Regions from separate parts of the Pseudomonas caspiana genome, predicted to be linked through region 1. Evidence: predicted binding sites of a transcription regulator. Region 1 holds the regulator's gene; the other holds the start of a gene.
What was found. The regulator FliA, encoded in region 1, starts transcription of late flagellar genes. The targets are predictions, from matches to a motif close to CTAAAGTTTNNNNNNNNNNNGCCGNTAA.

Region 1 (12,502 bases):
TGTGTGCTGTGCAGGAGGCGTGCTGTACGCCCCCTCTTGATTATCTGGTTTTGTGCATCTGCTTGACCGCGCCACTGGCAATCAGCTCGGCCAACTCTGAAACATCCAGCAAGGCGCACATGTGCTCTATCACTGTGCCCGCCAACCAGGGACGCTGCCCTCGCTGGGTACGCCATTTGATCTCTTTTGGGTCAAGGCGTAGCGAACGGCTGACCTGATGTACGGCCAATCCCCACTCATAACCCTGAACCGAAATTACATACTGCAAGCCCTGACGGAAGTCATCGCGGTAGCGATCCGGCATGATCCAGCGCGCCGTATCCAGGACTTTCAGGTTACCGCTCTGGCTCGGCAGGATTCCGAGGAACCATTCCGGTTGGCCAAAAAGCGGCGTCAAATCATGCCCGGCCAAAGGATAAATCGACCCCAGGCAAACCAGCGGTACCGCCAGCGTCAGACCGGCCACATCAAACAGCAGGCATTCAAACGGCTCCTCTGCCCAGGCTGGCCGACCGTCGCTGGCAGGCGGCGGCGTTGGTGTGCGTTGAGCAGTAGCCAGATGAACCTCGGCGACCGGCTCGATCAACTCGACCTCAGGCACCTGAACCACTTCTACAACTTGCGGCACCACTTCAACTTCAACCCGTGCCACCACTGGCGCGGCAACCGGCACCGCCACAGGTGCAGCGACAGCGACCGGTACAGCAACAGGCGCAGGTGCGGCCACGGCGACGGCGATCGGTGTCGCCAGAGCCTGCATGCGCTTGTCATGCTCCTGCTCCTCGCGCACCGCCGCTTCAAAGTCATCTTCGGCCGAGAGCTGCGCTTGAGCTGGCAATACTTCGGGCAAATCTTCGGTGGCGTCCTGAAGCAGCGCATCCAGATAAGACTGCAGGGCTAACTGCGGTCGTGTTGCTATCTCTACAGGCCGGTTCAGGTTCATACAGGTGCCACACAATGATTAACGCGATTACCGCTTGAAAGAGTTATCGGCCAATGTAAGCCCCGACTTGAATGGTTCTGCGTACCTGCTGCAAATAAAGACGACACGCTCATGTCAGGCCACCTGCGCCATGAGTTGTTCGGACAGTAAATGCTTGAGCAAAGCGCGATAGGCCAGCACTGCGCGACTTTTGTTATCGAACTGCGAAGGCGTGACACCCTTGCGGCTGGCATCGCGCAAACGGGTATCCACCGGCACGTAGGCTTTCCAGACGTGCTCGGGGAAACTGTCGCGCAGGAATTTCAGGGTGCCCATGGACGCCTGGGTACGCCGATCGAACAGTGTCGGCACGATGGTGTACGGCAGCGGCGTTTTGCGTGAACGGTTGATCATCGCCAAGGTGTTGACCATACGCTCCAGGCCTTTAACGGCCAGGAACTCGGTTTGCACCGGGATTACCAGTTGCTGACTGGCCGCCAAGGCGTTGACCATCAACACGCCCAACAACGGAGGGCTGTCGATCAACGCGTAGTCGAATTCCTGCCAAAGCTGCGCCAGGCTTTTGGCGATGACCAGACCCAGGCCATTCTGACCGGGCGTCTGGCGCTCAAGCGTCGCCAGCGCAGTACTCGACGGCAGCAGCGAAATACGCTGGTCGCTGGTGGGTAACAGTAACTGACCTGGCAAGCCGTCAGGAATGCTGCCCTTGTTCAAAAACAGGTCGTAGACACTGTGTTCCAGGCTGTCAGGGTCGTGACCGAAATAACTGGTCATTGAGCCATGGGGATCCAGATCGACCACGACCACGCGCTTGCCCGCCTCGGCCAACAGCCCGGCTAACGCGATGGTGGAAGTGGTTTTACCGACACCACCTTTTTGATTGGCTACTGCCCAGACTCTCATGTGTGCTCTTCCTCCCGCCATGGCGGTGGCCATACCGAGAAACGACTATCGTACGGGTGACGAAGAATTGACGGTATTGCTGCGCACCGCCGGGTTGACAGGCGCAGGTGCAGTTTGTGTGCCAGCACGGCGCATGGCGGCGTCCGGTTGTGCATTGGCCGAGCCGGTGGAGGTCAAACTGCGACGCACATCCAGATTGCGCGAGATCACCAGTACGACCCGGCGGTTGCGGCCACGGCCTTCAACGGTGGCATTGGAGGCTACCGGCTGAAACTCGCCGTACCCTACGGACGCCAGGCGGGAGGGATTGACCCCTTCCATCGCGAGCATGCGTACGATACTGGCCGAACGCGCCGAAGACAGCTCCCAATTAGTCGGGTATTGAGCAGTGCTGATGGGCTGATCATCGGTAAAACCTTCGACGTGAATCGGGTTGTCGAACGGCTTGATGATCCTCGCCACTTTTTCAATGATCGTGAACGCTTTGTCACTGGGCATGGCATCGCCGCTGCCGAACAACAGGCCTGAACTGAGTTCGATTTCAATCCACAGCTCATTGCCGCGTACGGTCATCTGATTCGACTTGATCAAGTCGCCAAAACCCGCGCGTACTTCATCGGCAATTTCCTTGAGCGGATCGGTCTCGCTCTGGCCGATACCGGCGTCGACTTGCTCACTGTCCTTGACCAAGGGTTCGGCCGGCTTGACCGACAACGGACGCTGCTCACCGATCGGGATCGGTTTCATGCTGCGCTCGGAGTCGTTGAATACACCGACCAACGCTTCAGAAAGGATCTTGTACTTGCCTTCGTTGACAGACGAAATCGAATACATCACGACGAAAAACGCGAACAGCAGCGTGATGAAGTCCGCGTAGGACACCAGCCAGCGCTCGTGATTTTCGTGCTCTTCGGGTCGACGACGTCGAGCCATGCGTATTACTCCATGAAGCCTTGCAGCTTGAGTTCGATGGAGCGCGGGTTTTCACCCTCGGCGATGGACAGCAGACCTTCGAGAAGCATTTCGCGATAACGCGACTGGCGCAACGCGATGCCCTTGAGCTTGTTAGCGACTGGCAACAGGATCAGGTTGGCCGAGGCAACGCCGTAAATGGTTGCCACGAAGGCCACCGCGATACCGCTGCCCAGCTGACTTGGATCGGCCAGGTTGCCCATCACATGGATCAGGCCCATGACAGCACCAATGATGCCGATGGTCGGCGCGTAGCCGCCCATGCTTTCAAAAACCTTGGCCGCCTGAATATCGCGGTGCTCCTGAGTCAGGAAGTCGACTTCCAGGATGCTGCGAATAGCTTGCGGCTCGGCACCGTCGACCAGCAGCTGCAAGCCTTTACGGGAGTAGGTATCGGGTTCGGCATCGGCAACGGACTCAAGCCCCAGCAGCCCTTCTTTGCGAGCGGTCATGCTCCAGTTGACTACCCGGTCGATACCGCCCGCCAGATCGATTCGCGGTGGAAACAGAATCCAGCCGCCGATCTGAATAGCTCGCTTGAAAGCGCTCATCGGCGCCTGCAGCATCGAAGCTGCCAGGGTCCCGCCAATCACAATCAAGGCCGCCGGACCATTGAGCAAAGCGGACAGATGCCCGCCTTCCAGGTAGTTACCGCCGACAATTGCAATAAACGCGAGGATGAGACCAATCAGACTCAGAACATCCATCAGACGCACGCCTCCACCAGGTGCCGGCCGATATCGTCCAGACTGTAAATTGCATCTGCCAGGTCAGCTTTGACAATCGCCATTGGCATGCCATAGATCACGCAGCTGGCTTCATCCTGAGCCCAGACGTTGCTACCGCCCTGCTTGAGCAAACGCGCACCTTCGCGACCGTCAGCACCCATACCGGTCAGCACCACTGCCAATACTTTGTCGCCGTAGGATTTGGCAGCCGAACCAAACGTGATATCCACGCAAGGTTTGTAATTCAGACGCTCGTCACCCGGAAGGATTTTCACCGCCCCCCGGCCATCGATCATCATCTGTTTACCGCCAGGTGCCAGCAGCGCCAGACCTGGGCGCAGAATGTCACCATCCTCCGCTTCCTTGACGCTGATCTTGCACAGCTTGTCCAGACGCTCGGCGAACGCCTTGGTGAAGGCTGCGGGCATATGCTGAATCAGGACGATAGGTGCCGGAAAGTTGGCCGGCAGTTGCGTCAACACACGCTGCAAGGCGACGGGGCCACCGGTCGATGTGCCGATAGCGACCAGTTTGTAGGCCTTGCGCTTGGGCGTACCCGACAACGGCCCGTGCGAGCTGCTTGCAGCCGGAGTGGCCGGAGCTGGCGCAGCCGCAGTACGCGGGGTTGTTGTACGCGCTGGCGCCGGGGCCGGGCTTGCAGTTCTGCTGGTAGCCGGAGCAGGAGCTACGGTCGGTGTCACTGCAGGCGCAGCAGCCGGAGCCGGAGCCGAACCGCCAAAGCCACGGCGGTTGCTGCGCGAGATGCTGTGGACTTTTTCGCACAGCAGTTGTTTGACCTTTTGCGGGTTACGCGAAATGTCTTCGAAATTCTTGGGCAGGAAATCCACTGCCCCCGCATCCAGTGCATCCAGCGTAACGCGGGCACCTTCGTGAGTGAGCGAGGAGAACATCAGCACCGGGGTCGGACTGCGCTGCATGATCTGGCGGACGGCCGTAATGCCATCCATCATTGGCATTTCGTAGTCCATGGTAATCACGTCAGGCTTGAGCGACAGCACCAGATCAATCGCTTCCTTGCCGTTGCTCGCGGTACCGACAACCTTGATATTTGGGTCTGAAGAAAGAATTTCCGTGACGCGGCGGCGGAAGAAACCGGAGTCATCCACCACCAATACCTTGACTACCATAAACACTCCATTACAGGCCGCACGGAAACGACTGGACTTAGCGACGCGTCATTGAAACGAGATTCGGGGGACTACAAAAGGCCGACCGAAGCACGCCTCAAAAAGTCACGAGGCACACGCGCTTGTGCAAGCTGCGCCTGCGACTCGTCATTATTATTGCCTTCGCATCCATTCGCAGCGTTTCGACACCGCCCGACCAGGCGTCACGGGCAGTTGTCTGCCCGCGACACCAGAATCAGATACGCCGTGCAGCGTACCGCTTCAGCATACTCGGCACATCGAGGATCAAGGCAATGCGACCGTCACCAGTGATGGTGGCGCCTGACATGCCTGGCGTTCCCTGCAGCATTTTGCCCAGCGGCTTGATAACCACTTCCTCTTGACCCACCAACTGATCGACGACAAAGCCGATACGCTGGGTGCCAACAGAAAGAATTACCACGTGCCCTTCATGCTGCTCCTCGTGAACGGCAGAACTGACCAGCCAGCGCTTGAGGTAGAACAACGGCAATGCCTTGTCACGAACGATCACGACTTCCTGACCATCGACGACGTTAGTGGTCGACAGGTCAAGGTGGAAGATCTCGTTGACGTTGACCAGCGGGAAGGCGAAAGCCTGGTTGCCAAGCATTACCATCAGGGTCGGCATGATCGCCAGAGTCAACGGCACCTTGATGACAATCTTCGACCCCTGCCCCTTGGTCGAGTAGATATTGATCGTACCGTTGAGCTGAGCAATCTTGGTTTTCACCACGTCCATGCCCACGCCACGGCCCGATACGTCAGAAATCTCGGTTTTAGTCGAGAAGCCTGGCGCGAAAATCAGGTTGTAGCAGTCGGTATCGCTCAGGCGGTCGGCAGCGTCCTTGTCCATCACGCCACGCTTCACAGCAATGGAGCGCAGAACGTTAGGGTCCATACCCTTGCCGTCATCGGAAATCGACAACAGGATGTGATCGCCTTCCTGCTCGGCCGACAGCACAACGCGTCCGCCGCGAGGCTTGCCCGATGCTTCGCGCTCTTCCGGGGTCTCGACACCGTGGTCGACCGCGTTGCGCACCAAGTGGACCAGCGGATCGGCAAGCGCCTCTACGAGGTTCTTGTCCAGATCGGTCTCTTCACCGACCAGCTCCAGGTTGATCTCTTTCTTGAGCTGACGAGCCAGGTCGCGTACGAGTCGCGGGAAGCGGCCAAACACTTTCTTGATCGGCTGCATCCGGGTCTTCATCACCGCGGTCTGCAAGTCGGCCGTTACCACATCAAGGTTGGAAACCGCCTTGGACATGGCTTCGTCGCCGCTATTAAGACCCAGGCGCACCAGACGGTTACGCACCAGCACCAGTTCGCCGACCATGTTCATGATCTCGTCCAGGCGCGCAGTGTCGACCCGAACGGTGGTTTCGGCTTCGGATGCGACCGGCTTTTCAGCAGGTGGCGCAGCCGCTTTAACCGCTGCAGGAGCAGGAGCAGGAGCAGCGGCTTTGGCGGGCGCTGGCGCAGCAGCTGGTTTGGCAACTGCGGCCGGAGCAGGCTTGGCTGCTGGCGCTGGTGCTGCCGCTTTAGCGGGCGCAGCAACTGCCGCAGCGGCTGCTGAACTGGCGGCTACTTCAGGCTCAAACTTGCCTTTGCCGTGCAGCTCATCAAGCAGCGCTTCAAATTCGTTGTCGGTGATTTCATCGCCCTTGCCTGCCGATGCAGCAGAGGCAGTGGCAGCAGGAGCCGGAGCCGGAGCTGGAGCGGCTGCGGCAGCAACGCCGTTAGCATCGAATGAACCTTTGCCGTGCAGCTGATCAAGCAACGCTTCGAATTCATCGTCGGTGATGTCACCGCTTTCAGCCTTGCCAGCGGGCGCGGCAGCCACCGGAGCGGCAGCAGGTGCTACGTCAGGAGCAAACTGACCTTTGCCATGCAACTGGTCAAGCAGCGATTCGAATTCCGAGTCGGTGATTTCGTCACTTGCGGCTTCGCCTGTCGCTGCCGGCGCTGCAGCAACTGCTGCTGGCTCCTTGGCTGCATTGAGCGAATCAAGCAGGTTTTCGAATTCGGTATCGGTGATCTCGTCCGAAGGCGCTTCAGCGACGACTTCAACCGGCGCCTCCTCCACGACTTCAGCAGGCGCTTCGTCAGCCGATGCTGGCTCTGCCAGACGCGCCAGTGCAGCCAGCAATTCCGGTGTAGCCGGAGTTACTTCACTGCGCTCACGCACTTGGCTGAACATCGCATTGACCGCATCCAGCGCTTCAAGGACCACGTCCATCAATTCCGAGTCTACGCGACGCTCACCCTTGCGCAGGATGTCGAAGACGTTCTCGGCGATGTGGCAGCACTCCACCAGCTCATGGAGCTGGAGGAAGCCGGCGCCCCCTTTTACAGTGTGAAAACCGCGAAAAATTGCATTGAGCAGATCTGCGTCATCCGGTCGGCTTTCCAGCTCGACCAACTGTTCAGACAACTGCTCCAGAATTTCGCCGGCCTCTACCAGAAAATCCTGAAGGATCTCTTCATCGGCGCCGAAGCTCATTGGGGTGCTCCCTAAAATTAACCGTCAACAGACCAGACTTAGAAGCCCAGGCTCGATAGCAGATCGTCTACATCGTCCTGTCCGGACACAACGTCTTCCCGTTTATCGGCATGAATCTGCGGACCTTCACCCTGTTTGATATGTTTTTGTGGATCTTTTTCTGCGCGGATGGATTCGTCGTCGTGTTCGATGCCCGCAAAGCGGTCTACATGACTGGCCATGAGCACCAGTTTGAGCAGATTGCTCTCGACTTCAGTGACCAATTGCGTCACGCGTTTGATCACCTGGCCGGTCAGGTCCTGGAAGTCCTGAGCCAGCAGAATGTCGTTGAGGTTGGAGGAAACCTGGTGGGTATCCTTTTCGCTGCGCGTCAAGAAACCATCAACACGGCGCGCCAGTTCACGAAACTCTTCAGCGCTGACTTCACGCCGCATGAAACGCCCCCAGTCCGCACTCAAGGCCTTGGCCTCGTCGTTCAGACTGTGCATCAGCGGAGTACTTTCCTCGACCAGGTCCATGGTGCGGTTAGCCGCACCTTCCGTGAGCCTGACAACATACGACAGGCGTTCGGTGGCGTCCGTGATCTGGGACACTTCTTCAGCTTGCGGCATGTTCGGGTCAATCTGGAAATTGACGATCGCACTGTGCAGCTCGCGCGTCAGCTTGCCGATTTCTTGATACAGGCCACGATCTCGAGCCTGGTTAAGCTCATGGATCAGTTGCACAGCGTCGCCGAAACGGCCTTTTTCAAGGCTCGTCACGAGCTCGCTTGCGTGTTTTTTCAGGGTCGCTTCAAACTCGCCCATTGACGTTTCGTTGTTCTCCATAGAGCCCTCGCGGCATACATCAGCTATTGACGCGCTCAAAGATCTTGTCGATCTTTTCTTTCAGCGCCTGAGCCGTGAATGGCTTGACGACATAACCATTGACGCCGGCCTGAGCCGCTTCAATGATCTGGTCGCGCTTGGCTTCTGCGGTCACCATCAACACCGGCAGGTGTTTGAGGCGCTCATCGGCACGCACTTTACGCAGCAGGTCGATACCGGTCATCCCAGGCATGTTCCAGTCCGTTACCAGAAAGTCAAAGGAACCGCTTTCCAGCATCGGCAACGCGGTAAGCCCGTCATCGGCTTCGGACGTGTTGGTGAAGCCCAGATCACGCAGCAGGTTTTTAATGATCCGCCGCATCGTTGAGAAGTCATCAACGATGAGGATTTTCATGTTCTTGTCCAATTCGACCTCCAAGCAGTCTTTGACGCGTTCAGCACCTGAACGCGCTGTTCAATCAATACTGGCACAGCTCACATTGGCTGCACGAAAACGACGACGGGCTTGGTAAATCAACAACTATGGAAACCGCACAGCAAATCCACGGGCTGCATGAAAGCTATTGCTTTTAACAGTCCGTGGAGCGAATGCCTGTATGGCTCCAGCCTTGTCCACTGTCCCACGTAACGCTTTGCACAGCCTGCTCACACGCGACACGCAATCACCAAGGATTACGTACCACCTGTCAACGCGCTCGCCACTCTCCCAAACGCCCTCGTAAACGAGCTGCGCACTGGCTGTGTAACTGGCTGACTCGAGATTCACTGACCCCCAGGACCTCACCGATTTCCTTGAGGTTCAGCTCCTCGTCATAGTACAGCGCCAAAACCAGACGTTCACGTTCCGGCAAGTTGGCGATTGCATCTGCCAACGCAGCCTGGAAGCGTTCATCTTCCAGGTCACGCGACGGCTCAAGCGAACCGCTTGCGCCATCCTCATGCAGTCCTTCATGTTCGCCGTCCTGCAAAAGGTCGTCGAAACTGAAGAGGCGACTGCCCAAGGTATCGTTCAAAATCCCGTAATAATCATCGAGACTCAATTGGAGTTCGGCCGCAACCTCATGATCTTTAGCGTCGCGACCTGTTTTTGCTTCAATTGAGCGAATTGCGTCACTGACCATGCGCGTATTGCGGTGGACCGAGCGAGGCGCCCAGTCTCCCTTACGCACTTCATCGAGCATCGCACCGCGAATACGAATCCCGGCATAGGTCTCGAAACTGGCACCCTTGGTGCAATCGTACTTGGTGGACACTTCCAACAAGCCGATCATGCCTGCCTGAATCAAGTCTTCAACCTGAACACTGGCTGGCAAACGAGCCAGCAAGTGGTACGCAATGCGCTTGACGAGCGGAGCATACCGCTCGATCAGCTCATATTGCGAGTTCCGGGACGCTTTGCTGTACATCTGATAGCCGCTCGCGGTCATTGAACAGGCCCTGCGCTTGTCTGGTAAACCAGTCGCTCAACGAAGAACTCGAGATGCCCACGCGGGTTGGCAGGCAGTGGCCAGGTATCGACCTTCTGCGCAATAGCCTTGAACGCCAGGGAGCATTTGGAGCGTGGAAAAGCTTCGTATACCGCACGTTGCTTCTGGACAGCCTTACGCACGCACTCGTCGTAAGGTACGGCGCCTACATATTGCAAGGCCACGTCCAGAAAACGATCAGTCACTTTGGTCAGCTTGGCGAACAGGTTGCGCCCTTCCTGCGGGCTCTGGGCCATGTTGGCCAGAACGCGGAAGCGGTTCATCCCGTAGTCGCGGTTGAGCAGCTTGATCAAGGCATAGGCGTCGGTGATGGAAGTAGGCTCATCACACACCACCAGCAACACTTCCTGAGCCGCCCGGACAAAGCTGACCACTGACTCACCGATACCGGCGGCCGTGTCGATCACCAATACGTCAAGATTATCGCCAATGTCGCTGAAAGCCTGGATCAGGCCAGCGTGCTGCGCCGGACTCAGATGAACCATGCTCTGCGTGCCGGAAGCAGCAGGCACGATGCGAATCCCGCCCGGGCCTTGCAACAAGACGTCGCGAAGCTCACAGCGCCCTTCGATCACATCAGCAAGGGTGCGCTTGGGCGTAAGCCCCAGAAGGACATCGACATTGGCCAGGCCAAGGTCGGCGTCCAGCAGCATGACGCGCCGGCCAAGCTCGGCCAAGGCCAGCGAAAGGTTCACTGACACGTTAGTCTTACCGACGCCACCCTTGCCGCCGGTCACCGCGATCACCTGTACGGGATGCATGCTGCCCATGTTAGTTTTTTACCTTGTGTTGCGTAGACCGAAGCCAGATTGCGGGCGACACGCTCAATGAAGAGCCGTGCCAGGCAGACCATCGATGCAGGTAAGTTTCAATTGTTCGCATCACTTAACCGACCCGTTTGTTGGGGTTGTGGTAAAGGTCGGCGAACATATCCGCCATGGCCTCTTCGCTTGGCTCTTCTTGCATCTGCACATTGACCGCGCGCGTCACCAATTGGTGCCGACGTGGCAGGTGAAGATCATCAGGAATTCGTGGTCCATCGGTCAGATAGGCCACAGGCAACTCATGACTGATGGCAAGACTGAGTACTTCGCCCAGGCTGGCGGTTTCGTCCAGCTTGGTCAGGATGCAACCGGCCAGACCACAGCGTTTGTAGCTGTGATACGCGGCAGTGAGCACCTGTTTCTGGCTGGTGGTTGCCAGCACCAGATAATTACGCGACTTGATACCGCGCCCGGCCAGGCTTTCCAGCTGCATGCGCAAGGCCGGGTCGCTGGCTTGCAGGCCCGCAGTGTCGATCAACACAACACGCTTGCGCAACAGAGGGTCCAGCGCCTGCGCCAGTGATTGACCAGGATCAACGTGAGTCACCGGCACATTGAGAATACGACCCAATGTCTTGAGCTGCTCCTGAGCACCGATACGGAAGCTGTCCATGCTCACCAGAGCAATGTTCTGCGCGCCATACTTGAGTACGTAACGCGCCGCCAATTTGGCGAGTGTGGTGGTCTTGCCCATGCCGGCAGGGCCGACCATTGCAATGACACCACCCTCTTCAAGCGGCTCGACATCAGGCACTTCGATCATGCGGGCCAAATGAGCCAGCAACATGCGCCAGGCCTGACGTGGCTCGTCGATATCAGGGATCATTTCCAGCAGGTCGCGGGACAGAGGGCCAGACAACCCTACACGCTGCAGACGACGCCACAGGTTGGCCTGTGCCGGACGGCTGCCCTGCAACTGATTCCACGCCAGGGAGCCGAGTTGGACTTCCAGCAGCTCACGCAGGCCGTTCAATTCAAAACGCATCGAGTCGTAACCGCGCTGGCTGGCAGCCGGAGCAGCCGGAGCAACCTGCGGCTGTGCGAACGGACGCGGCGGCTCTTCAAGCGTCGGCTCGATGTGGGTGTCAGCAGCACTCAGCGGCAAACCGGCGAACAACTGCCGATTGACTGCCCCGTCGCTATCACCACGATTATTCAGTTCAGCCTGGGCCGAGACGATGCGCGACTGGGTTTTGCGCAACTCGTCCTCAAGCTCGATGTTCGGTACACGGGGTGCGAGCGCAGAAAGCTTATAATCTAGGGCAGCAGTCAGCTCGACGCCACCGGCGATTCGCCGGTTGCCGATGATGGCCGCTTCTGCGCCCAGCTCATCACGAACCAGTTTCATGGCTTGACGCATATCGGCGGCGAAAAATCGCTTAACTTGCATGACTCACTACCTCAGCCGTTAGGCCCGACAGTCGCTACGATGGTTACTTGCTTGTTGTCAGGAATTTCCTGATACGCCAACACATGCATATTCGGTACAGCCAACCGCCCAAACCGCGACAGCATGGCCCGAACCGGGCCGGCTACCAGCAGAATCACTGGCAAGCCTTGCATCTCCTGACGCTGGGCGGCGTCGATCAGCGAACGCTGAAGTTTTTCCGCCATGCTTGGCTCTAGAAGAACGCCTTCTTCCTGACCCTGACCAGCCTTCTGCAAACTATTGAGCAATATCTGTTCCAACCTTGGCTCCAGCGTGATAACTGGTAGCTCCGGCTCAATGCCTACAATGCTTTGCACGATTGCACGGCTCAATCCGACCCGAACCGCAGCAACCAATGCGGCGGTATCTTGACTCCGCTGAGCATTATTGGCGATAGCTTCGGCGATGGTCCGGATATCCCGTACAGGGACCTGCTCGGACAGCAGCGCCTGCAATACCTTGAGCAGAGCCGACAACGAAAGGATGCCAGGCACGAGCTCTTCAGCCAGTTTAGGTGAGCCTTTAGCCAGCAATTGCATCAATTGCTGCACTTCCTCATGACCAATCAGCTCGTGCGAATGCTTGTAGAGAATCTGGTTCAGGTGAGTGGCGACCACAGTACTGGCATCCACTACGGTGTAACCCAGCGATTGAGCCTGACTACGCTGGCTGATTTCAATCCAGACCGCTTCCAGACCAAACGCCGGGTCCTTGGCGGTA
Region 2 (12,502 bases), 1.4 Mb from region 1:
GGCTTAGGCAGCTCATGAACATTTCTAACATAGCGTCAGATTTAACATAATATACATTATGCGTACCTATGGGTTTCTCTACGGCGGTGCTTCTGGTGATCATTTAACTCTGATTCGATGCTGCCATTCTCCAATCGCGCTGCTTGTCATCAGTTATCGCTAAATAACTGATGCCAGCCAATCGCGATCCAACCTGTCTGGTCGGCCCTGGTCGGCGTGCTAAATGATGAAAGCACGCGGTCGCAGTTCTTCGATGGCAATCTCTCAAAGACTATCGACCGCACGCCATGTCCTGCTTGTGTCGAAGGTTTACAGATCAGTGATCTCTTTGTGTCGCGGTACCAATGCCTTCATCACACTCCAGGCCACCAGATAAGCCAGTGCACAGATGGAAAACATGATCATGTAGCCGGTGTGAATATCGTTGACGGCTTTGTAGTAATCAAAAACCCATCCGCCGACCTTGGTCATGACGACGCCTCCCAATCCACCCGCCATGCCACCGATACCGACCACCGAGGCAATGGATTTCTGGGGAAACATGTCGGACACCGTGGTGAAGATATTGCACGACCAGGCCTGGTGCGCTGATGCCCCGATACCGATCAGCAAGACGGGTATCCAGAAACTGATATAGCCCAACGGCTGCGCCAGCAGCACGAGCAGCGGGAAAAGCGCGATCACGAACATGGCTTTCATGCGACCGTCGTAAGGTTTATCCCCACGTGACATGAAATAGCTGGGGAACCAGCCTCCTCCAATACTGCCCACCATCGTCATGCTGTAGAGCACGGCCAGCGGTAAAACAATTGCCTGACCTTTCATGCCGTACTGGGCGCCAAGGTAAGTCGGCAACCAGAACAGAAAGAACCACCACACACCGTCAGTCATGAACTTGCCGAAAGCAAACGCCCAGGTTTGACGATAGGTCAGCAGCTTGAACCACGACACTTTTTTGCCTGTATCCACCGCGGTACGGGCGTCTGCGGGCACAACCACATCACTGCGGATGTACGCCAATTCCTCAGGCGTCAATCGGGTCTGATTCTCCGGCTTTTCATACAGGAAAATCCACGCACCGAGCCAGACGAAGCCAAGCATCCCGATAACGATGAATGCTGCCTCCCAGCCCCACGCAGCCGCGATCAGCGGAACAGAAATCGGCGCCAGAATCGCGCCCACGTTGGCACCCGAGTTGAAAATACCCGTCGCGAAAGAGCGCTCTTTTTTCGGGAAGTATTCAGCTGTGGCCTTGATCGCAATCGGGAAGTTACCCGACTCACCAATCGCCAGTACTGCACGTGCCAGCATGAACCCTGCAATGGATACCGGAATAACAGCGAGGCCCAACGCGCCGGATATAGAGGCTATTCCCTCACCCAGCGGCACTGCAAACGCATGCATCACCGCACCTGTCGACCACACACCGATTGCGACCATGAAGGCTGCTTTGGTGCCGATCTTGTCGACGAAGCGACCCGCGAAAAGCATGGAAATCGCATAGACGAACTGGAAGACCGAGGCGATGTTGGCGTAGTCGGTATTACTCCAGCCAAACTGGGTTGAAAGGCCCGGCGCCAATAGGCTAAGAACCTGACGATCCAGATAGTTGACCGTCGTCGCAAAGAACAACAGCGCACAGATCGTCCATCGATATTTGCCTATGGCGTGGCTAACGCTTTGCGCGTGTACCGCTTCATTAACGTTCATAGCATCACTTTATTATTGGATTATGCTGATGGTTCTCTCGACAACATTTCGAGAGCGCAGGTGTACGCCCTCCACGCCTGATGGCTGGAGTCGGATTTAAAACTGAGGTTATCGGGTGTACTGAGGGTTCGGCAGCGCCGGGCTTGATTGCGCCCGTGGGCGTGCAATAAAACCTGAACCTGCAACGACGGCAATCAGCGAGATATTCAAGCGATCTGGGCTCATGATGGACGACACTCTGTTTTTATTTTTAGCTTTGGTCGACGACAATTCGTCTGTCGTCGTACAACATCTGCTTTATAGCGAGCGCAACATCTCGATGTCAATCTGAAACATCTAGAAAAGTAATTTTTTTCACGCGGATTTCACAGGTCCACCCCACAACGCCGTCGAGTAGCCCAAAAATGTGCCTGCGCACCGCGAATTATCTGGCTGGATGAGATGCCCGGTACCGCCACCAAAGTGAGCGTTTGAGCTGGTGGTCCGTTATCCAGCCAGATTCAATTGGCAGAACCTCTGCTCAGCTCAAACCTGAGCAAATCCCCCATCCACGAACATTTCGCTACCGGTCATGAAACTGCTCTCATCGGACGCCAGGAACACAGCTGCTGCGGCAACGTCTTCGGGCTGCCCTATACGGCCAACCGGCAACTGCGCAATCATGCCGTCAACAATGGCCTCTGCCTGGCCAGTCGGCGCCAGTGCCAAGTCGAGTCCCGGTGTAGAAATCGGTCCTGGCGAAATGACGTTAACGCGAATCCCCGTACCTTTAAGGTCCAGCGCCCAGCTTCTGGCGAAATTACGGAGTGCAGCCTTGGTTGCGCTGTAAACGCTGAATGCCGGTGTGCCCATGGTCCCTGTTGTCGAACCGGTCAGGATGACCGAGCCGCCCGTGCTCATCAGCGGCAACGCCTTCTGCACCGTGAACAGCGTGCCTTTGACGTTGATGCCAAACGTGCGATCAAACGATGCCTCGGTGATCGATCCAAGTGGCTCGAAATCGCCTAACCCCGCGTTTGCGAACAGTACGTCAATCCGGCCCAGGTTAGTTTTGACTTCGGCGTAGACGCGATCGAGGTCGTTCAGATTCGAGATGTCAGCCTGAATCGCCATCGCGTCATGGCCGATCAGTTGCAACGCCGTATCCAGCTGCTCCTGCCGTCGACCCACGATGACGACCTGTGCACCCTCCTCTGCGAAACGAATTGCGCTGGCAAGGCCGATACCACTATTGCCGCCAGTAATTACTGCTACTTTCCCGGTAAGCCTGCTCATGATGGTGCCCTCAGAATGTGAGGACTCACTGTAGATCGACGCTATTTATTTGAATAGTATGCACCTTTTGGTAAGTACCAACGGAGCGGCCAGAATAATGTCGAACAACACATTTAAATGCGGGCTCGAAGCAGCCCTCGCGGTGCTTGGAGGCAAATGGAAGCCACTGGTTCTTTATAACCTGACGCGGGATGTTCACCGCTATGGCGAATTGAAACGTGCGATTGGTGGCGTAACCGATAAGGTCCTGATCCAGCAGCTCAAGGAGTTGGAGCGCGATGAAATCGTTGCCCGTATCGACTATCAGGAGATACCGCCGAAGGTCGAATATTCGCTGACACCTTTCGGGCAGTCACTGGCCACAGCGCTGGGAGCGCTCTGCGTGTGGGGAACGGAGCATATGGAAACCGTGGAGCGCATCAGCGAACGGCGTACGTCCGCCCTCGCCCAGCCCTTGAGCCCTGTCCACTGATATTGGTGCATTAAGGCGAAAGCGCGGTGCAAGGGATGCCCGGCACCGCACCTGTCAAACACAATGCAACTTGTCGGCGATGCGTAATTCCTGGCTAGCAGGCCCTACGTCTCGCCAACAAGTTAGTTCCTACAGGCCTATGTTGGCAGTGCGACAGCGCAGTACCCGCGGCACTGGCTATCCTTCATCAAATGACAAAGCGCGCCACCATGCCGTTCAGGTCTACTGCCAGTCTCGACAGCTCATGACTGGCGGCACTGGTCTGATTAGCACCTGCAGCTGATTGAGTGGCCAGGTCGCGGATGTTGACCAGATTGCGATCCACTTCACGAGAAACCTGAGCCTGTTCTTCAGAGGCGCTGGCAATCACCAGGTTGCGCTCATTGATTTGCGAAATGGCTTCGGTGATTTGCTCAAGAGCATCTCCGGCAGCGCGGGCCAGTTCCAGAGTGGTTTGCGTGCGGCTAGTGTTCAACGCCATCGACTGAACGGCATTACCGGTTCCACTCTGAATACCGGCGACCATCTGTTCAATCTCGCGTGTCGATTGCGCAGTGCGGTGTGCCAATGCTCTGACTTCATCAGCGACTACAGCAAAACCACGACCTGCTTCCCCAGCCCTCGCGGCTTCGATAGCCGCGTTCAATGCCAGGAGGTTGGTTTGTTCGGCGATCGAACGAATGACATCCAGCACCTTGCCGATGTCCCGGCCCTGCTCCGCCAGGCCTTCGACCAGAGTCGAGGTGGTTTGTACGTCCTGAGTCATGTTCTGAATCGCTTGTACAGTCTGCACGACTTTGTCTCGGCCTTGACGTGCGGTGTCAGTGGACTGCTCAGAAGCCTGGGATGTCGAAACCGCGTTACGGGCAACCTCCTCCACAGCCGCCGTCATTTCATTCACCGCGGTCGCAGCCTGTTCAATTTCGTCGTTCTGTTGTTGCAAGCCACGCGAAGACTCTTCAGTGACAGCGCTCAACTCTTCCGCTGCAGAGGCCAGTTGCGTGGCCGATCCTGAGATCATCTCGATAGTTTTACGAAGGTTCTGCTGCATGATGACCAGTGCTTCAAGCAAGCGTGCCGGTTCGTCCTTGCCATCCACTTCGATATGTTTGGTCAGGTTGCCCGCAGCGATCTCCTGGGCAGCACTCACGGCTCGGGACAAAGGCGCCACAATACTGCGCGTGAGTAACCAGGCCAGTAATACCGTCATTAACGAAGCAATAACGGCAACAGCAATAATAGCAACCGTGGCGCCGTCATACTGCTGGCCGGCTAACTTGGATCCAGCAATAGCACCGGCCCTGTTGATATCAACGAGGTCCTTGAGTTGTTTGGTCATCAAGTCGGAAGTTTGTCTCATGCTGGTGTTGATCATGGCGCGAGTTTCTTCAACCTTGTTATCACGCGACAGTTGCACCGCCTGGTTAAGCAACCCCAGATACTGACCTAATGTTGAGTCAAACTGTTGAAAAGTAGCCCGCTCATCAGCCTCGGCTGGCAATGCACTGTAAGCAGACTTCGCAGTCTGTAATTGAGTAATGATCTCCGCAATCCGCTGATCACTCTCCTGTAGCATTTCCGGCTCGCGATTGACCAGTATGCGCAGTGAAAACACTCTCAGGCGGAGCACGGATTCATTGACGTTGCCGATCAGCGTAATGCTGGGCAACGTATTGGTCTCCATGTCCACCGTGGCTTGGCGAATCAAGCTCATGCGGTTCAACGCGAAGAAACCCAGCGCTATAACCAACAGAGCAATGAACGCAAAACCAAGAAACGCCCGGGGAGCGATATTCATGTTTCTTATAGACATAGACGAAATCTCGTTGGAGTAACAGCAATAGCGCTCCATGCTCTAACTGTGACAAGGCGACCTACTCGAATCCATGACGATTCGGTAGCGACTTAGCCTTTACACACCTTGTTACACCTATCGGCGAAGATTTCGTATAAGTTTAGGAGAATTTAAAATTTATTTTCTGACGCCAATAGACTGGCTGCCATCCACGTCGAAAACTTCCAAAAGATGTACAGCGACTTGTGTTTATGTGCTGTGCTACTGCTAACTAATTAATACGTTGGGCTCTAGTGCAAACTAGTACATAACCAGCGCTTAACCAGCGCAAAGTTAGTGCAAAAACATCTTCCAGAATGGGTGTGATCCGTGGTTTGCGCTGTGAGCACTACGCGGATCGCTTGACAGGTTAGCGCCGTACAAACGCCAACACCTGTCTCAGCATCTGATCACACGCCTCAAGCTGGCCGATGCTGATGAACTCATCCGGTTTGTGTCCCTGCGCCATGCTACCTGGGCCGCAGACCACCGCCGGAATTCCTGATTGATCGAATAGCCCGCCCTCAGTGCCGAAGGCAACGGTTGCGAATGCCCGAGAGCCACAGAACTGCGCAATCAATTCTGCGGCCTGGCTGTGCATCGAAGTATCCAGGCCGGGGTAACTCGACAACTCGGTAAAGCGGATGTCACCCAACCCGCTGACAGCCTGCATCGCGGGTAGCAGGTTATGTTGTGCGTACGCCTGCATGGCAGTGATAACGCCGTGCGGATCCTGTACCGGCAGCGAGCGCACTTCAAAGTCAAAACGACAATGTTCGGGAACAATGTTTAACGCTGCTCCACCGCCGATCACGCCAACCTGTACGGTTGAAAACGGTGGATCAAAACGCGCATCCTGCAGCTCTTCAGCCTGCAATGCTTTCCCAAGACGGCCCAGCTCACTGATCAACTGCGCCGCGTACTCAATGGCGTTGACACCACTGGGCGAATGGGCCGAATGGCAAGCCAGGCCATGCACATCACAACGCATGGCTACTTTGCCCTTGTGCCCAAGCACCGGCTTTAACTCCGTGGGTTCACCGATCACACAGAGCAGCGGTTTCACCGGCCTTGAACCCAGCACTTCCAGCAATGAACGAACGCCCAGGCATCCCACTTCTTCATCGTAGGAAAGAGCAATGTGCACAGGCATGCGCAGCGTGTTCTGCGTCAACTGCGGAACAATCGCCAGAACACACGCTATGTAGCCTTTCATGTCGGCGGTGCCACGGCCGTATAGCCTACCCTCCTCCTCGCTCAACTTGAACGGCGGAAAAGTCCAGGCCTGGCCGTCTACCGGCACTACATCCGTATGGCCAGACAGGACGATGCCAGGAACTTGCGCCGGACCGATGGTCGCGAACAGATTGGCCTTGGTCTTTTGCGCGTTGTAGATCAGTTCACAGGAAACGCCATGGCTATCGAGGTAACCACGCACAAAATCGATCAGCGCCAGATTCGATTCTCGGCTGGTCGTGTCGAATGCCACCAATCGAGCCAATAACTCACGACTGTCGCTCATCGATCATCTCCCGGTACGCCGTAACCTGGTGCTCCGGCGGGATTCAGGGCGCGGTCCAGATAATCCTGCATCTGCGGCTGATAAGCCTGCCACAGGTCTCCCAAAACATTGATCGGGTCATGCTCGGCCCAATCGACACGCAAATCAACAATAGGCCAAGGCACATCAGCCACTACTTTCAGCGCTGCGGAATGTACCGGTCCGGCTTCTCCGCCCGCTGCCTGTCCCGCGCGCATGGCTTGCAACAGACGCTCAGCCAGATGCCCTGAGGCCTGCTCAAAAGCCTGCACCATAACGTTGATCACATGAGGATTAGCCAGCATATTGCCGGCCGCCACGCACTGCTCACCGCTGACGGCATTGTTGAGCCCGAGCGTTTCGCTGCCGCTGAAATGCGCGACACGGCCCAAGTGATCAATTGCTGTAATTTGCCGATATTCCATGAACGATTGGTCTACCAACAACCGCTCCAATGCCTGAGCAGATGACGCGCCCTGCGCCATCAAATCCAGCGTTTGCGAGCCCAAGGCTGGCAGTGTGATGTTTTGCGAAGACACAGCGCCAACACCAGCGCGCAGCCAGGGGCAACGGGCGCCGACAGCGATGCTTGATGAGCTGATGGCAATACCCAACTGGCCAGTTTCGGCGCAACGTGCAGCAATGGAAAAGGTCATGACGAAAGTCCTTATTCGGGAATGACGGCGATCACGTCGATTTCCATCAGCCATTGCGGCTGACCCAGAGCTGAGACCACCAACCCGGTAGAAATAGGGAACACCCCTTTAAGCCACTTGCCCACCTCGTGATAAACCGGCTCGCGATAACGCGGATCAATGATGTAGGTGGTGGTTTTGACGATGTGAGACAGATCGCTACCGGCCTCTTCCAGCAGTTGTTTGACGTTCTTCATGGCCTGATGCGCTTGAGCGCCGGGGTCGCCGAGGCCGATCAGGTTCCCCTCGAAGTCGGTGCCGACCTGGCCCCGTACGTACACAGTATTGCCGGCACGCACCGCCTGGCAGAGGTCGTTGTCCAGGCTCTGGTTGGGGTAGGTATCTTTGGTGTTGAACATGCGAATACGCGTGTGAGTCGGGGTAGCCATGGAAAACTCCTGTGAACACTGGGGGGCGCGCGACCTGCGCCCAATTAACGACGCTCAACCTTTAACGTTGCGCAACCGAACAGCGGGGGCAGCACGCTTGCCCTGGTCATACGAGCGATACTTGTGCTGGGTGGCGATTTGATCAGCGACATGTTTAGCGTCATGCCACACGCCCCAGATGAATGCCGAGCCGCGTCGCGACAGCCAGGGCAGACCTACGAAATACAGACCTTGCTCGCTGGACACCCCGCGCTGATGCATCGGCTTGCCCTTGGCGTCGAACGCATCGACCTGCAGCCAGCTGTAGTCCTGGGAATAGCCCGTGGCCCAGATGATGGAGCTGATACCGGCCTCAGCCAGATCGAGCTCACGCAGCGGATCAGTGATACATGCCGCGTCAGCTACGCGCTCACGTGCTAAGGGTTCCAGTGGCAAATCCAGACCATTTCGACGGGCATACGCATCGGCGGCATCGAGCAACGACAGGTAGTTCTCGTCGCCGCGATCAAGGTTTTCGCCGAGGTCATTCTGGAAGCGCACCTTGCCCTCGCCGAAGCTTTCCGTCAGACCGACCAGCGTCATGCCCGCTTGAGCAAGGCGGCGAAAATCAACGGTTTGGCCGCCTCTCGCGCCGCTGACGGCAATCGTGACGTGCTCTTTTCCGGGCTGCACGGTTTCGCTGTCCCACAGCCCGAGGACGCCAAGCCACCAGCAGAAATCACGGCCGCGGTAGGCTCGCGGTGGACGATCATGAGGCCCCACTGACAGGTAGACCTGGCGACCGGAACGCTGCAGCTCATCGGCGATTTGTACACCGGACGAGCCCGCCCCGACCACCAGCACGGCGCCGGCAGGCAATTGCTGAGGGTTGAAGTACTGCGCCGAGTGGATCTGGTGCAGCGCGTCATCCTTGGGCGCAATCGATGGAATGACGGGCTTCTGAAACGGCCCGGTCGCAGACACAAGATGATTGACGATGTAAGTACCCGCGCTGGTTTCCACAGTGAAACCGGCACGTTCCACGTTGCGGGTCACACGCTTGACCTCGACGCCGGTCTTGATCGGTGCATTGAATTTACGTGCATAGCGTTCGAAGTAGTCGGCGACCTGTTCTTTGCCGGCAAACCCGTCCGGGTCCATGTCGAATTCGAGGCCCGGAAAGCGGTCATGCCAGGCCGGCCCATTGGCGACCAGCGAATCCCAGCGGCCGCTGCGCCACGCTTCGGCAACGCGGTGTTTCTCCAGCACCAGATGGGCAATGCCCAGTCGGCTCAGGTGTTCACTCATGGCGACACCGGCCTGCCCTGCCCCTACGACGAGCGTGTCAATTTCTGTGATGTGTTCGGTCATCCTGGCATCCTTCAACACGCCCTTTGTGACGGGTTGACGCAGTAAAAATAACGAAAATGTCAGCGTGCAGGCGCGATAAGCCCTACGGCATCCGCAGACGCGTATACAGTCAGTGAAATGTTTGGGTCAGTCGGCCAGTGAAGGATCCGCCTGAAGCATCAGCCACTTCATTTCTTCGAAATGCTGCTGCGAAAAATCGGTGATCTTTTCCCAGTCGCGGGCTGTCTTTTCTGCGACATCGTCCGGCAGCGTCTTCAATGGCTGACCTGTGGACCAGGCCGTGACCAGAATCTGGCAGGCTCTTTCCAGGGTCCAGATGTCGTCGAATGCCTCACCTATTGTCGGCGCGGTGATCATCACGCCATGGTTGCCCATCAACAGGCGGCTTTTGCCATCCAGCAACCCGACCAGGCGAGCACCTTCGGCGGTGGTGTCGGCCATACCGCCGTAAAGCTCGTCTATCGCCACCCGGTTGAAATAGCGGGCCGTGTTCTGATCGATTGCCGGAATGTGCGGCTTCGCCAGGCACGCCACCGCAGTGGTGTAGACCGGATGCAGATGCAAAACCACGCGGGCTTCAGGCAGACGCTGGTGCATCTGTCCATGAATGGACCAGGCTGTCGCATCCACACCCGGTCGCTGCGCGGCGTCTTGATCATCGGCATCGAGCAGCAGCAGATCACTGGCACGCAAGCGCGAGAAATGCTTCCACTTCGGATTCAACAGAAACTGCTTTCCGTCAGATGAAACGGCCGCACTGAAATGGTTGGCCACCGCCTCATGCATGCCCAGGTGAGCAATGATGCGAAAGGTCGCCGCCAGATCCAGACGCGTCTGCTCCTCGAAGTTAAGGGCCATGTCGAAAATCCTCCTGCCAAATAAAGGCAAAATTCCAGGTTGAAACCAGTCCTGTAGGAGCTCACCGAGGTTACGAGGCCAGCGATCACTGGATGTCTGATCTCCGCCATCGCTGGCCTCGTAACCTCGGTGAGCTCCTACAGGTTCAGCGTTTACTGCGCGTCTGCAAACGTGCCAATCAGGGCTTGGGCATCAGCGCTGCAATGTCATCCGCCGTCGGCGCCTGGAACTTGTACTTGTCCAGCAAAGCCTTGTATTCAGGTGTTTTGCTGTACTTCTCTAGCCCTTCAATCAACGCATTGCGGACGACATCGTTGCCTTTCTTCACGCCGAAGCCGTTAAGCACCGGATAGATCAATGTCTCGGATGAAATCACTACCCGGTTACCGAGCTTTTCAACCACGCCCCGCGCCACAGCCGCGTCGGTGATCTGAGCTTCAACCGCGTGAGCCAGCATCGCTTGAGTGGTTTGCGGATCAGTGCCGTATTCACTGATCGCGATAGGCGGCAGGCCGTTCTTTACGCAGTAGTCGGTGGACAGTTTCTGCAGTTGTTGCAGCCAGGACGTGGCGGCCATGGAGCCGATCTTGTGGCCACAGAAATCTTCCGGAGTCTTTGGCTGATACGCGCTGCCCTTGACCGCCAGAATCGACTCCCCGCTTTTCAGGTAAGGGATCATGTCGATGACTTTCAGGCGTTCGGCGGTGATGTACATCGACGAGTTGGTGATATCAAACCGGCCGCCTTGCAGCCCGCCGATCAGGTTGGGAAAACGGGTGTCGAGATTCTCGGCCTTCATCCCCATGACCTTAGCCAGACCATCCAGAAACTCGATGTCGAAGCCGGCTGGACGGTTGTTGTCCATGTACTCATACGGATAGAACGTCATGTCGGAACCGGCAATGATCTTGCCTGGCTGCTGGAAAGCCGAAGCCATCGATGAAGCCATGGCAACCGCAGCGCCTAGTACAACCATCGCAGCGGGACGAACGAACAGACGGGTCAGCTTCATAAGTATTCCTCGTGGAGTCAGTAAGGTTCAGGCAGTGGCTATTCAGGCATCAGGCAGTGGCCAGGTCGTTTCCGGCCTGTTGTACAAAAAACGAAGCACCCTTGGGTTTCTGCGGCAGACGGATCTGGTTCGCGGTGCTGCGCACCAGGCCGCTTTCGTGTCCCGCCACCATCAAGCCGGTGTGTTCGCTTGGCAGCGGGTTCTCCCCGAAGGGCAACGCGTCTTCTGCGGCGTACACGCTGATGAACAATGTGCGCGGGAACTCGGTTTCATTCGGGCTTGAGGCGTGCAGCAATCGGGTGTGCATGAAGCACACCGAACCCGAAGGCCCATAACAGGCCACAGGTTGCTGGCAATGCTCTTCAACAACCGCGTCTTCCACTGCCCCCGTGAAACGTCCGTTCTGCCAATGTGACCAAAGCTCGCCCTTATGGCTGCCCGGCACGACATTCAGCGGGCCATTTTCGGGAGTTACGTCACTGATCATCAGTAGCGCTGTCACCAGGTCGTCGTTGCTGTGCGGCGTGAACAGAAAGTCCTGATGCCACTTCACCTGGGTGGCCGTGTGCGGCAATTTGGAGTTGATCTTGCTGTGATGAAAGCGCGTGCCGTTGCCTCCGATCAATTGCGCAGCAATGGCGGCCATGCGCGACTGAAAGGCAGTCTGTTGGTAAGCCGGTGAGATTTCCGTCGGCGAGGTCACGCGCCGCAACGACGGATGATCCGGGCGATGGTCGCTTTCAAGATCGAAACGCGGCCGACCGTCCAGCGTCTGTCCCCACGCACGGTCTTGAGTGCGGCTGTCTTCCACCCACTGGTCGAAGTCATGCTGCAACGCCGCTACTTCGTCGGCTGCCAGCACGCCCTCAACGACCAGAAAACCCTGCGCGTGAAACTGGTCGATCTGCCATTGCTCGATCATGTTCTTCTCCCCTGCAAACAAAACGTTAAGGTTTCAAGCCAACGAAACATCTTTCAGAAAAGCTTCCACTCGCGGGTGCTGTCCATCGCGCAGGGCCTGCGGGCTGTCGTCGCAGACCACCCGGCCTTTCTCCATGAATACGATTCGGTCAGAGACCTTGAAGGCGAAGTTCATCTCATGGGTCACGATGACCATGGTGATACCCTCCTTCGCCAGGGTTTCGATCACCTGCAGCACCTCGTTGACCTTCTCCGGGTCGAGTGCTGATGTGGGTTCATCGAACAGCATGATTTGCGGACGCATCATCAACGCACGGGCAATCGCCACGCGCTGCTGTTGCCCGCCGGACAACTGATGCGGGTATTTCCAGGCGTGCTCGAGCATGCCGACCTTGTGCAGCAACTCATACGCTTGCTGCTTCAACTCCTGCGCTGAAGCCAAACGG

Region 2: ABRP31_RS14710 (methyl-accepting chemotaxis protein) is a predicted target of FliA. The motif match lies at 5,289-5,316, and genes of this name have one in related genera.

The regions. Positions count from the first base shown of each region.
Region 1 covers NZ_CP167995.1:1,764,707-1,777,208, reverse strand. Annotated here, with positions in the region: gene ABRP31_RS08025 (CheW domain-containing protein) at 41-943, opposite strand; gene ABRP31_RS08020 (ParA family protein) at 1,058-1,846, opposite strand; gene motD (flagellar motor protein MotD) at 1,892-2,779, opposite strand; gene ABRP31_RS08010 (flagellar motor protein) at 2,785-3,525, opposite strand; gene ABRP31_RS08005 (chemotaxis response regulator protein-glutamate methylesterase) at 3,525-4,694, opposite strand; gene ABRP31_RS08000 (chemotaxis protein CheA) at 4,930-7,215, opposite strand; gene ABRP31_RS07995 (protein phosphatase CheZ) at 7,254-8,042, opposite strand; gene ABRP31_RS07990 (chemotaxis response regulator CheY) at 8,062-8,436, opposite strand; gene fliA (RNA polymerase sigma factor FliA) at 8,729-9,469, opposite strand; gene fleN (flagellar synthesis regulator FleN) at 9,466-10,299, opposite strand; gene flhF (flagellar biosynthesis protein FlhF) at 10,415-11,743, opposite strand; gene flhA (flagellar biosynthesis protein FlhA) at 11,755-12,502, opposite strand, start outside.
Region 2 covers NZ_CP167995.1:3,196,753-3,209,254, forward strand. Annotated here, with positions in the region: gene ABRP31_RS14695 (MFS transporter) at 310-1,710, opposite strand; gene ABRP31_RS14700 (glucose 1-dehydrogenase) at 2,236-2,985, opposite strand; gene ABRP31_RS14705 (helix-turn-helix domain-containing protein) at 3,083-3,457, shown strand; gene ABRP31_RS14710 (methyl-accepting chemotaxis protein) at 3,645-5,270, opposite strand; gene argE (acetylornithine deacetylase) at 5,662-6,813, opposite strand; gene ABRP31_RS14720 (DUF1028 domain-containing protein) at 6,810-7,487, opposite strand; gene ABRP31_RS14725 (RidA family protein) at 7,499-7,915, opposite strand; gene ABRP31_RS14730 (NAD(P)/FAD-dependent oxidoreductase) at 7,970-9,265, opposite strand; gene ABRP31_RS14735 (class II aldolase and adducin N-terminal domain-containing protein) at 9,392-10,123, opposite strand; gene ABRP31_RS14740 (ABC transporter substrate-binding protein) at 10,302-11,135, opposite strand; gene ABRP31_RS14745 (phytanoyl-CoA dioxygenase family protein) at 11,185-12,057, opposite strand; gene ABRP31_RS14750 (amino acid ABC transporter permease/ATP-binding protein) at 12,091-12,502, opposite strand, start outside.